DNA from 4 places in the Halanaerobium saccharolyticum subsp. saccharolyticum DSM 6643 genome. Region 1 is predicted to be linked to each of the others. Evidence: riboswitches for the same ligand, from Rfam matches in the RefSeq annotation. Region 1 holds a riboswitch; each other region holds the start of a gene.
The links. A riboswitch is a leader RNA that binds a small molecule or an ion and turns the genes downstream of it on or off. The one in region 1 is predicted to bind S-adenosylmethionine.
Positions count from the first base shown of each region.

Region 2: another riboswitch for S-adenosylmethionine. It lies ahead of HSACCH_RS02785 (O-acetylhomoserine aminocarboxypropyltransferase/cysteine synthase family protein); the one in region 1 lies ahead of HSACCH_RS02180 (MetQ/NlpA family ABC transporter substrate-binding protein).
Region 3: another riboswitch for S-adenosylmethionine. It lies ahead of HSACCH_RS03975 (hypothetical protein); the one in region 1 lies ahead of HSACCH_RS02180 (MetQ/NlpA family ABC transporter substrate-binding protein).
Region 4: another riboswitch for S-adenosylmethionine. It lies ahead of HSACCH_RS09655 (methionine ABC transporter ATP-binding protein); the one in region 1 lies ahead of HSACCH_RS02180 (MetQ/NlpA family ABC transporter substrate-binding protein).

Region 1 covers NZ_CAUI01000005.1:366,172-369,480, forward strand. The annotation lists gene HSACCH_RS02160 (DUF305 domain-containing protein) at 1-190, shown strand, start outside; gene HSACCH_RS02165 (SHOCT domain-containing protein) at 217-555, shown strand; gene HSACCH_RS02170 (DUF302 domain-containing protein) at 575-964, shown strand; gene HSACCH_RS02175 (methylated-DNA--[protein]-cysteine S-methyltransferase) at 1,128-1,496, shown strand; SAM riboswitch class I at 1,629-1,730, shown strand; gene HSACCH_RS02180 (MetQ/NlpA family ABC transporter substrate-binding protein) at 1,936-2,751, shown strand; gene HSACCH_RS02185 (pyridoxal phosphate-dependent aminotransferase) at 2,793-3,309, shown strand, end outside.
Region 2 covers NZ_CAUI01000005.1:493,917-497,225, forward strand. The annotation lists gene HSACCH_RS02780 (RNA polymerase factor sigma-54) at 1-1,071, shown strand, start outside; SAM riboswitch class I at 1,147-1,250, shown strand; gene HSACCH_RS02785 (O-acetylhomoserine aminocarboxypropyltransferase/cysteine synthase family protein) at 1,422-2,699, shown strand; gene metA (homoserine O-acetyltransferase MetA) at 2,797-3,309, shown strand, end outside.
Region 3 covers NZ_CAUI01000005.1:775,003-778,311, forward strand. The annotation lists gene HSACCH_RS03965 (HIT family protein) at 63-440, shown strand; gene HSACCH_RS03970 (helix-turn-helix domain-containing protein) at 566-889, shown strand; SAM riboswitch class I at 949-1,048, shown strand; gene HSACCH_RS03975 (hypothetical protein) at 1,130-1,438, shown strand; gene HSACCH_RS03980 (hypothetical protein) at 1,495-1,860, shown strand; gene HSACCH_RS03985 (Rpn family recombination-promoting nuclease/putative transposase) at 1,971-2,603, shown strand; gene HSACCH_RS03990 (DUF4351 domain-containing protein) at 2,699-2,935, shown strand; gene HSACCH_RS03995 (hypothetical protein) at 3,196-3,309, shown strand, end outside.
Region 4 covers NZ_CAUI01000021.1:260,031-263,339, reverse strand. The annotation lists gene HSACCH_RS09660 (methionine ABC transporter permease) at 1-452, opposite strand, end outside; gene HSACCH_RS09655 (methionine ABC transporter ATP-binding protein) at 445-1,467, opposite strand; SAM riboswitch class I at 1,556-1,664, opposite strand; gene HSACCH_RS09650 (ATP-dependent helicase) at 1,787-3,309, opposite strand, start outside.

The sequences.
Region 1 (3,309 bases):
GGAAGAATTAGATTATGAATTTTTACAGGATATGATATTTCATCACATGGGAGCAGTTATGATGTCACAGCAGTTAATTATGCAAAATCTGGATGAACATCAGTCTGTTTATTTACTAGCTAGAAGTATTAGAGATAGTCAGCGTCAGGAAATATTTATGATGCGTGACTGGCTTGATAACTGGTATTAATTATTAAAAAATAGGGAGGTATTACTATGATGGGATTTGGCCCTGGAATGATGGGTGGAGGATTTTCGATAATTTTATGGATAATAATTATTGGTGTGGTTTATTATTTCTTTAAAGAATATAATAGGCATAATCATCAAAACCATAATGACCGCAGAAATGGTGGTTCTAGCTATAAGGGGCAAAGCAATTTTGAGAAACATCGAGAAAAATTTGATCATAAAAGAGAATTGGAATCTAGTAAAAATGGGGATAGTGCAGAACAGATTGCTAGAGAGCGTTATGCAAATGGTGAAATAACTAAAGAAGAGTTAAATGAGATAATGGAGAATTTGAATAATCATAATAAAAATATTAATCCTTAAAATATGGGGAGGAGTAATAATGAGTAAATATGGTATTCAAAAAAGTGTTGAACTTTCTTATCAGGATGCAGTCAGTAAAGTAAAAAGTGAATTAAAAGAAGAAGGTTTTGGGGTACTTGCAGAAATTGATATGAAAAAGACCTTTAAAGAAAAGCTAGATAAAGATATGAATAACTATCTAATACTTGAAGCTTGTAATCCTGCCTTTGCTTTTGAAGGAATAGGAGAAGAATCAGAACTGGGACTCCTGCTTCCCTGTAATGTTATTATTTTTGAAAATGATAAACAAGAAATAAAAGTTGCAGCAATTGATCCAGAAAAGGCACTGGGGATGTCTGAGAACAAAAAAGTCAATGAAATCGCTCAAGAAATAAAGTCAAGACTTGAAAGAGTAATAGAAAGCATTTAATTTAAGAAATAGTTTATATTTACCTGTTTTACTGCAGTTTTAATTTCAGCTGTGGTTAAACAGGTTTTTTGTGTTAAATATAGTTGTTTAAAAACAGTGTAAATGTTAAAATTTAATAAATAGGTATTAAAAATTATATTTTTTAATTGAGAGATTTATAATTATGGAAAAAACATTAAATATTAAAAACAAAGAAGTGAATTATTTAAAAGCAAAAGATAAGCTGGATGAATACTTTATGGGAGAGAGAAAAGAATTCAAACTACCTCTTAAGTTAGAAGGTACAGATTTTCAAAAAAGTGTCTGGGAACAGCTTTTAGAAATACCCTATGGGAATACTTTTTCGTATAAAGAGGTTGCAGAAGCAATAGATAATAATAAAGCAGCAGTGGGTAATGCAAATAATAAAAACAGTATTCCAGTTATTGTCCCCTGTCACCGAGTAACTGCAAGCAGTGGTGAGGTAGGCGGTTATGGGGCAGGAATCTGGCGGAAAATGTGGCTGCTTGAGCATAAAAAAAATAATAGCTGAAGGCTGTAAATTGAATGAGTGCCTGTATGATTCGGATTAAAATATAAAGAATTAATGGGCTTATAAATTTGACAAAATAAAAATAAGATGATATTCTCTATAATCAAATACTAGTAAAAAATAAAATTTAATAATTCATCAAGAGTGGTGGAGGGACTGGCCCTTTGAAACCCGGCAACCTACCAATAAGGTAAGGTGCTAAATCCTGCATTTCAAAGAAATGACAGATGAGAGGAATATAGAAACCCTCTCAGGAGGGTTTATTTTTTACCACTTTTGCTGTTATATAGTAAGAGTGGTTTTATTTTTATATATTGATATTTTTTTAAAATAATGATTTATCAGTAGGAGGTGAAAAGCAAAAAGTTAAAGAAAATTTTATTCAAATTGTGAAACAAAAAAATTATTAATATTAAAAAAGTAGAGGAGAATTTAAATTATGAAAAAAACAATAAAATCAATTTTAATTAGTAGTGGAGTAGTTTTAGCAGTGGCTTTATATTTATTTTTAGCAGCGAATACAGTAATGGCGTCAGCTTCAGTGTTGAAAGTTGGAGCAACTGCAGGTCCTTTTGCTCAAATATTAGAGGCTGTAAAGCCTGTCCTTGCAGAAGAAAATATAGAACTTGAAATTGTGGAATTTACTGATTATGTAACTCCCAATTTAGCACTTGCAGATGGCAGTTTGGACGCAAATACTTTTCAGCATTTACCATATTTTCAACGATTTAAATCTGATCGAAATCTAGACTTAGTTTCAGCAGCAAAAACTATTGTAATTCCGATTGCTATTTATTCTGATAAATATGAATCATTAAGTGAAATTCCACAAAATTCTACTATAGCAATCCCAAATGATCCAACAAATGGTGGTAGAGCCTTACTTTTGTTTGAAAAAGCTGGCTTAATAAAAATAAATGATTCAGTCGGAATTAATGCGACTATTTTGGATATTGAAGCTAATCCCCGTAATTTGAAATTTCATGAAGTTGAAGCTGCTCAAACCGCTAGAGTTATACCTGATGTAGCAGCAGCTGCTGTTAATTCAAATTATGCCCTCGATCTTGGAATGAATCCTAAAGAAGATTCTATATATATTGAAGATGCTGACTCACCTTATGTTTGTATAGTGGCAGTAAGGCCTGAAGATGAAAATAATGTTTTAATTAATAAATTTGTGGAAGCTTATCAATCTGAAGAAGTTCGTACTTTTATAAATCAAGAATTTGATGGTGCAGTTATACCAGCATTTTAATAATTACAAATACCAGTGAAATATAAAAAAGGAGTTTTGATATGCCAGAACTAAACAAAAAAATAGATCAATTTAGTGATTCAGTTATCAGGAGGATGACCCGGATAGCTAATAAATATGAGGCAATAAATCTGTCTCAGGGATTTCCAGACTTTGATCCACCAGAGGAATTGAAAGAATCATTAAAAGAGGTAGCTGAAGGCAGTATTCACCAGTATTCGGTTACCTGGGGAGCACAAAACTTTAGAGAAGCTTTAGCCAGTAAACAGTCTAAATTCATGGGCTTAGATATTGATCCAGAAAAAGAAATAGTTGTAACCTGTGGTAGTACAGAAGCAATGATGGCAGCTATGATGACAGTCTGCAGCCCGGGCGATAAAGTAGTTGTCTTTTCTCCTTTTTATGAAAATTATGCTGCTGATGCTATTCTCTCAGGTGCAGAACCGATTTATGTAAATTTAAAACCACCTGAGTTTAATTTTGATCCAAAAGAACTAGAAGCAGCTTTAAAACAGGGAGTAAAAGCTTTAATTCTCTGTAATCCTTCAAATCCAAGTG
Region 2 (3,309 bases), 130 kb from region 1:
GAGCAAAAGCAAGAGTTGGTAATGACTACTCAACTGCAGATGTCTATAGAAATTCTTCAATATAGCAGTCTGGAATTAAAAGATTATATAGAAGAAGAAATGAAAGAAAATCCTTTACTCGACATGCTGGAGTCACAAAGGGATATGAATTATAGAGAATCAACTTTTAATTCTGTTAGAAAAAACGATATAGAATATGAGAACTTTGTTGCTTATCAGCCTGACTTTTGTGAACACTTAGAAAATCAACTTTTTGAAGTGTTGAGCAATGAAGAAATTGAACTAGGAAAATTTATTGTAGGTAGTTTAAATGAAAGTGGAGAATTAACTACAGATATAGAAACAATTACTGATATTTTTAGTCAACAGGGTTTTAATCAATCCGAAATAGAAGCTGTATATCAAAAAATAAAAAAATTAGATATTAATTATGATAGTAGTTTTGCATCCTGTAAAGCAGAATATATTGATCCTGATTTAATAGTTAAAAAAGAAGATGGAGAATTTTATATAGAAGAAAAAAATACTGCTTATCCTACTGTTACTATAAGTTCATATTATTATAATTTACTCAAAAACCAGGATGACGATAAAATTAGTGATTATTTAAAAGAAAAATATCAATCTGCTATCTGGCTAATTAAAAGCATTGAACAGCGAAAGAATACTATCAGAAAAATTGCTAAAGCTATTTTAAAAAAACAAATTGATTTTTTTGAAAATGGTTTAAAAGATTTAAAAATATTAACAATGGAAGAAGTTGCTGAGGAAATTGAAATGCATGAATCAACAGTTAGTCGGGCAACAACTGCTAAATATATACAGACTCCTCATGGAGTTTTTAGTTTGAAATTCTTCTTTAATAGTGGAATTGATGGAGTTTCTTCTGTAAGTATTAAAGCAATGTTGAGTGAAGAAATTGAAGCTGAAGACAAATCTCATCCGCTTAGCGATAGTAAACTTGCACAATTATTTGTTGACAAATATGGCTTAGATATTTCGCGAAGAACAGTTGCTAAATACAGAAAATCTTTAGGTATTAAAAGTTCACGGCAGCGAAAAAAGAAATAAAAACGGGAAGATTTAATTTATATTTCTTTCTTGACAAGATTATAAATTTATGTTAGAGTTATAAAAAAATAATAAAACTTATCCAGAGCGGTGGAGGGACTGGCCCTTTGAAGCCCAGCAACCAGCAGTTAAATCTGTCCGGTGCTAATTCCAGCAGGAAGATTCCTGATAGATAAGGAGCAAATATATTACCCACTCCTATATTTACTTAGGAAGTGGGATTTTTTTATTTGTTATTAATTTTTATTTTATATTTAAAAGATTTTTTGACAATACGAAGAAGAGAAGCAGAGCAGAAATATTATTTTAAAATTTAAATTTGAGTAGCGAAAATTTGAGGAGGAAATTTAATGACATTAAAATTTGAGAGTTTAGCATTACATGCAGGTTATGATGCGAATAAAAACAGAAAAGCGGCAGCAGTTCCTATTTACCAAACAACATCTTATTTATTTGAGAGCACTAAACATGCAGCAGATTTATTTGCTTTAAAAGAAGAAGGCGATATCTATAGTAGAATTCAAAACCCAAGCAATACTGTTTTAGAAAAAAGGATTTCAGCCTTAGAAGGAGGAGTAGGAGCACTGGCAGTTTCTTCAGGTCAGGCTGCAGAAGTTATAGCACTTTTAACAATTTGTAAAAATGGAGACCACATTGTAAGCGGTAGTTCTATTTATGGGGGAACCCATAATCTATTTAAACATAGATTTAAAAATATGGGTATCGACGTAAGTTTTGTAGATTCTGAGGATCCAGACAGTTTTAAAAATGCAATTAATGAAAAAACAAAAGCATTGTATATTGAAACAATTGGTAACCCATCTTTAGTTGTACCTGATTTTGAGAAATTGGCTAAAATTGCTCATCAAGCAGGAATACCATTAATAGTTGATAATACATTTGCTTCTCCATATCTTTGTAAACCTTTTGAATATGGTGCGGATATAGTAGTTCATTCAACGACGAAGTATATATCTGGACATGGCAATTCTATTGGAGGGATAATAGTAGATAGTGGTAATTTTGATTGGGCTACAGGTAGATTTCCCGAACTTATAGAGCCAGATCCAAGTTATCATGGAGTTAAATTTAAAGAAGAATTTGGAAAAGCAGCCTTTATAACTAAGGCCAGAGTTCAGCTTTTAAGAGATTTAGGCAGCTCTCCTAGTCCTTTTAATTCATTTTTAACTATTAATGGTTTAGAAACCCTAGCTTTAAGAATGAAACAGCATTCGCAAAATGCACAGGCTGCAGCAGAATTTTTAGAAGCCGATGATCGAGTAGAATGGGTTAGTTATCCAGGTTTATCAAATCATAAATCAGCTCAAAATGCTAAAAAGTACCTTAATAATGGCAGTGGGGGAATGATAGCTTTTGGGATCAAGGGAGGGAAAGCTGCAGCTGAGAAGTTTATTAATCAGTTAGAATTATTCCTGCATCTTGCTAATGTTGGGGATACTAAATCTTTAGCTATTCATCCAGCAAGTACTACTCATCAGCAGTTAAATGAAGAAGATTTAAAGAAAACTGGAATTTCACCTGAATTAATAAGGCTCTCAATTGGAATAGAAGCCTTTGAAGATATTAAAAATGACTTAGATCAAGCATTAACAGCGGCTAATAAATAATGAATATAACTAATAATGATATTTAGAAGGGAAAGCCTCATAGTTTTAGGGGTTTTCTCTTAAAAAATATTTAAAGTAATATTAGGAGTGGTAGAAAATGCCTATTAAAATACAAAATGATTTACCAGCAGTCGAAACATTGGAAAATGAAAATATATTTGTCATGAAAGAATCTAGAGCGACTCATCAAGATATAAGATCTTTAAAAATATTAATTTTAAATTTAATGCCTACCAAAATTCAAACAGAAACACAAATTTTACGCTTAATTTCTAATACCCCACTGCAGGTAGATGTTGATTTGATTCATCCTGCTAGCCATAAGTCAAAAAATACGTCTGCAGAACATTTGATTAAATTTTATAATACATTCGAAGATATTAAAGACAACAAATATGATGGGATGATAATTACAGGTGCTCCAATTGAAACTTTAGAATTCGAAGAAGTTGATTATTGGGAAGAACTCAAACAGGTGATGGATTGGAGCCTGCATCATGTTTTTTCAACTTTTCATATTTGTTGGGGTAGTCAGGCAGCATTATACCATCATTATGGTATTGAAAAGTATCCTTTAAATAATAAAATGTTTGGAGTTTTTAAACATTAT
Region 3 (3,309 bases), 410 kb from region 1:
AAGTCTACTAAAGTTTATACAGAAGAATGTAAAAGCTTAGATTAATAGAAAGAAGGTCAAATATAATGAGCTGTGTATTTTGTGATTATCCAAAAGAAGATTATATTATTGAAAATGAGCTGGCCTTTGTTATTTACGATAAATTTCCAGTTAATGAAGGCCACATGCTGGTGATACCAAAGCGGCATTTTGCCAGTTATTTTAAAGCCACTCAAGCAGAAATAATAGCCATCTTTGAACTGACAAAAGAGTGTAAAAAAATCTTAGAGGCAGAATATAATCCGGACGGCTATAATATTGGTTTTAATGTTAACTATTCCGGCGGTCAGACTGTAATGCATCTGCATCAGCATCTTATTCCCCGCTATGAGGGAGATGTTGATAATCCGAGAGGTGGAATCAGGAGGCTGAAGAAGCAGCTGGTTTATTATGATGGGTGATAATAAAATTAGCTATACTTTCTAATTAAATATATAATGATTCCAATATGGTTATTCTTTATTAATTATAACATCGATGTTATAATTAATTTAAGAGTGTGAAAGTCGATTAGGGGGTTAATATAATGAAAAACTGGGATGAATTTGATCAAATAGTAAAGTCATCTATGTCAGAAGAAGAGTATGAACGTCATATTTTAATAGCTAAAATTTCAGCTGATTTAATAAGATTAAGACTTGATGAAAACATGACTCAAACAGATTTGGCTGAAAAATCAGGATTAAAGCAGTCAGCGATTGCCAGGCTGGAGTCAGAAGAAGTGCTCCCTAAATTAAGTACATTACTTAAATTAGCTAAAGCTTTAGATGCTAATATCAATTTAAATCCTAATCAAGAAAGTATAATAAAAATTAAATCTAATAAAATGATTGATAATAAAGCTGGTTAAAAATATTTTGATATTTATCATTTTCCATGTTACTATATGATCACAATTTAATAATTCTACTCTTATTAAGAGTGGTGGAGGGATCGGACCCGTTGAAACCCAGCAACCCCCGTCAGGGAAGGTGCTAATTTCCGCAGCAGTTGTGCTGAAAGATAAGAAAGAAGCTGATGAATATCTATGGGCTCTTCTCTTATTGAGAAGGGCTTTTATTATTTTAAAACTAAAGTTAGGAGGAATATAATGGCTTATACGTATACTACTGGTCTAACAATTTTTAATAAGAAACCTGGTACAACAAAAGAAATGTCCTGTAATGTTTGTGATAGCAAATGTGAGGTAAAAAGAAATGTTTTGGACTATAAAGATTTTGGCTCAGCCATGGCCAAAAAGAAAACAAGATTTGATCGTTTTAAATGTCCTCATGCAGAAAAAGAGTGGCACCAAAATCTTGAAAAATTGGTTGAACAGAAAAGAGAAAATCACAGCACAAAAATTGATCAAATGCTGCAGGAAGAAATTGAAGCAATTAAGGCTAAGCATCTAGCATAACTTTCAGCCGGGTCCAGCTCTCTAATATTAAAAAAATAATATTGGGAGATGATTAAATGCTTTTAAAACTCAGGAATGATATTGATAAATTGGAAAAGGAATATAAGAAACTGGAGCTATTTGAATTGGAATTAAAATTAATAGAGTTTGAAATGACATTGGTTAAATTATTAAATGGAAAGAAATTTTTAGTTAAGATCCCTGTTGAGGCATTAAAACATGATATGAAAAGTATTAAAGATGAGCTTTATAATTTAAAGGCTGAAGAACTTGATAATTTAATAGAAAAGATTGACATTAAGATTAACAATATTGTTGATGGACAGATTACAGCTGAAATCGGTGGAGCAGCTATCTATTTAAGAAATATGAGAAATGCAACCAAAAAAGAAAAGATGAATAAGAGAATATATTTGCTATAATTTACAATTAATGGTATAATATTTATGTTATCATTGAACTTAAGCTTTAAGTTATGGTAAAATATATTTAGAAGGGAAAATTGCCGTGCCTGAAAAATCAAATACACCTCATGGTGATTTTTTTTAAGCAAACTTTTGGCAGATTAGATATTACAAGAAATTTTCTGCAGAGTTATCTGCCGCAAAATTTGAGAGAATTTGTTGATTTCAGTGAACTTGATCACAGACCAATTTCTTATGTTGGAAAAAGCAGTTATTATTCTGATTTATTGTTTAAATCAAAAATAGAGAATAAAAAATACGGAGTTTATCTACTTTTTGAACACAAAAGTTATAATGACAAATGGTCAGTAATGCAGATTTTTAATTATTTGGCTAGAATATGGATGCGGGAAAAACGAACAAAGGGAATAAAAAATTTATCTTTTATTATTCCAATCTTATTTTACCACGGAGAAAACGGTGGTCTAGTTATAAAAAGTTTTTCAGAATATTTTGATCAAAATATGATTGAGAATTATGATCTAAATAAATATCTCCCAGATTTTGAAACAGTATTTTATGATTTTTCTAATGATTCTAATTTAAAATTATTAGGAGATAGAAGAGTACGGTTGACTTTAAAATTCTTTAAGATTTCAAAGATAAAAGATATTACAGTTGTTTATCAGGAAATAATTTCTTTTTTGCCGGTCATATTTTTACTGGCTCAATTGGTGTTGATAGGGATATTTTTCAATTAGGTATAAATTATATTGCTGATAGTAGAGAGAAATTTGATTATTATCTATTGGGAGAAAAATTAAAATTAAAAGGTATGAAAAAGGAGGGGGATATTGTGGTATCAGCAGCTGATAAGTTAAGACTGGAAGGTTTAAGAATTGGAGAAGAAAAGGGATTAGAAAAAGGTGAACGAGAATTATTCAAGAAATTAATTCGTGGAAATTTTCCCCAAACAAATGAAGAAATAATTCACTTAATAGATAAAGTTGATATAAAAAAAATAGAAGAATTAAGTGAAAGAATTTCTAGGATTAAAAATATTCAGGAGTTAGAATCTTATTTGAAACAATAAAAAAAGAATTTATTTATATTAACCCTTCTCATTTTGAGGAGGGTTTTTGCTTTATACATCCGTTCGCGACATAATGGTGTCAGTTACTGGTGATAGACTAAAGAAAAGCACCTCAAAAGCAGGATATCGCCAATATTTAACGAATATTTAATATTAGGAAATAAAAGTATTTGAAGTAAATATTAGCGACTTTTTTCGACTGAAATCGACAGAAAATTTAGATTAATTAACCAATTCATAAAAGATTAAGGGTGATAAAAATGTATGTAGATACAGCATATTCCGAAAAGTATACAAAAAGAGTTTTAAAAAAGTTATTAAAAAAATATGTATTGGAATGGCTGGGTTCAACTGAATTCAGATCAACTTTTAAT
Region 4 (3,309 bases), on a different contig from region 1:
GCCGGTAGTGATTCTGGTAATAAAACTTTAAATACAATCTGAATTGGACTTGCCCCCATTGATTGAGCTGATTCTACAACTCCATGATCAATTTCTAAAATAGCATTATCTGTAACTCTACCCATAAAAGGAATCGCTGCCAACGAAAGTGGAACTACTGCCGCATTAGTTCCAATAGAAGTCCCGACAATTATTCGGGTTAAAGGAATTACAGCAACCATTAGAATAATAAATGGAATTGAGCGACCAATATTAATAACACTATCTAAAATAAAATTGAAAGGCTTATTCGGCAGTATATGTCCTGGCCTGGTAATAGTGGTTAAAACTCCCAATGGGATTCCACCAACTATAGCAAAAAATAAAGACATCCCAACCATATATAATGTTTCCAAAAGACCACTAATCATTAAATCATTATACCTAGCTAAATCCGTAATAAAATCAAACATCTTCTAACACCTCAACTCTTAAATCCTTACTTCTTAAATAAGCAATACTCTCTTCTACATTTGTTAACTGTCCCTCTAAATCTAAAACTAAAGTTCCAAATGGTACGCCCTGGATCTCATCGATATTACCATATAATATGTTGGCATCTACAGAATAATGTTTTACAAGATCCGAAATGTGAGGATCATGAGTTGTTTCTCCAACAAAAGAAATCCTAACCAATTCTCCAGGTCTTTTCTTTTTTATATGTTTAATAATTCTTTCTGGCAAATCAAAATCAATTACAGAACTAATAAACTTTTTTGTCAGAGGCTGCTGGGGGCTGGAGAAAATATCAATTATTTTTCCCTCTTCGATAATCTTTCCAGCTTCTAAAACAGCAACTCGATCACAAATATCTTTGATCACACCCATTTCATGAGTAATTAAAATAATTGTTAAATTCATCTCATCCCTGATTTTAGCTAAAAGTTCTAGTACAGCTTTTGTACTTTCTGGATCTAATGAAGAAGTTGCCTCATCTGACAATAATAAATCAGGGTTATTAGCCAGCGCTCTTGCAATACCTACTCGCTGCTTCTGCCCTCCAGACAACTGAGCTGGATAGTGATCTGTTCTGTCTGATAAGCCTACAAGTTCAATTAATTCTTTTGCTTTTTCTTGCCTTTTCTTTTTACCCACACCTGCAATCTCTAACGGAAAGGCCACATTACCCAAAACTGTCCGAGATGATAAAAGATTAAAATGCTGAAAAATCATCCCAATTTTTTGCCTGGCTGCTCTTAAATTTTGTGAACTTAATTCAGTTAAATCTGTACCATTAATGTTAATAGTACCAGCAGTAGGCTTTTCTAAAAGATTAAGCATTCTAATTAAAGTGCTTTTGCCTGCTCCACTTGGTCCTATCATTCCAAATATTTCACCATCAGCAACTTCTAAATTTAAACCATTAATTGCTTCTACTTTGCCTTGAGCTGCATGATAATGTTTAGTTAAATTATCAATTTTTATCAATACTAATCACCCTCTAAAAATAATAAACTGCTCCAAATATCAAGAGCAGTTAGAAATGAAAAAAATCCTCGTGAGAGGATTTAATTGCCTCTCATCTATCATTCCTTTCCGGAATGCTGGAATTAGCACCTTACTAAAGATTTTAAGTAGGTTGCCGGGTATCACAGGGCCAGTCCCTCCACCGCTCTTGATGATTTTTATTTTCTTTTTAAGTTATTTAGTAGTTTATCACTCAATTTTAAATCTGTCAAGGATTATTTTTTCGGCACCGGGCACTTGGAAATTATTTCTAAGTACCCGGTACCCTAGATTGGTTACCCTAAATCACTTCTACATTTTTGCGCATTTGTATCCCAGAACCACCTTTTTTACTTTCAACACCTGTAAAATCCAATCTTGTTTCAGGAAGTTCATATAAAAATCTGGAAGGAATAATCTGCTTATATTGTCCTTGTTCATTTGAAAGTTTCTGCTTAGAAAAAGAAATGAAGAGCAATTTTTCTGCTCTTGTCATTGCCACGTAAAATAATCTTCTTTCTTCCTCAACAGCATAAGGATTTAAACCAGCTGCCTTCTCTTCTAAACTTTTCAAATGTGGAAAAACTTCTTCTTCAGCCCCAATAATAAAAACTACCGGAAATTCTAATCCTTTAGCTGAATGAGCTGTCATAACTTTTACTTTTTCTTGATTATCTTCTGTAATATCTTTATCAGCAATTAATTTATTAATTAATAAGTAATCATAAAGACCGCGGCCTGGATTGTTTTTTTGAAAATCAGCCATATCTTCCAAAAACATATTCATATATTTTTTTCTCCCCTCTGGATCATCCAGCTCAGCCAGTACATTCTGATCAAAATCAACCCGCTCATAAAGTTCTATTGCCTTTTTATGCATTGGCATTTTTTCTTCACGCAGATCAAAAATACTATCGATTACCCGCCGCTGAAATTCAATAATATTTGCAGCCTTGTTGTTACCAATCCCCTTAACAACGGTTGGGCTTTCAAAAACATCAGTAATCTTCATTTTGTTTTCACGGGCATATTTATTGATTTCACTTAATAAAATTTCGCCTACACCATGAACTTCAATTCTAAAAAGACGTTTTAAAGCTAATCTATCATTCGGATTGACTAATAATTTTAAGTAATTAACAAAATAGCGTATTTCTTGGCGATCAAAAAAACTAACTCCTCCCACAAGTTGATGTGGAATTCTAAACTTAGGTAACTGATTTTGAAGCTGCATTGACTGAAAATGACTGCGGCATAATATAGCAATATCACTCAGCTTATAATGATAAAAATCAACTAAATGATTAATCCTTTTACATATATATTTAGCTTCAACTAATGGACTTTCTGCACGAGCAACAAAAATTGGGGCTCCATCATCTGCTTCAGTCCAGGCCTCTTTAACCTTGTTTTGACTGTTATTATTAATCAGCTGATTGGAAGCTGAAATAATATTATTTGAACTTCTATAATTTCTTTCAAGTTTAATCACTTCAGCCTCAGGATAATCATGTTCAAAATCTAAAATATTACTAATGTCTGCTCCGCGAAAACCATAAATACCCTGCCAGTCATCACCTACCACAAAAATATTTTTTTGAGGCTCTGCCAGCAGAGAAATTAAATGATATTGCGAATGGTTCACGTCCTGATATTCATCTACCTGAATATATTGAAATTGATCTTGATATTTATTTAATATATCCTGATCAGATTCCAAAAGTTCAATCGTTTTTTTAATCAAATCATTGAAATCAAAGCAATTATTATTTGCTAAAACCCTTTCATACTCCTGATAGATTCTGCTTACAATTTGATAAAAAT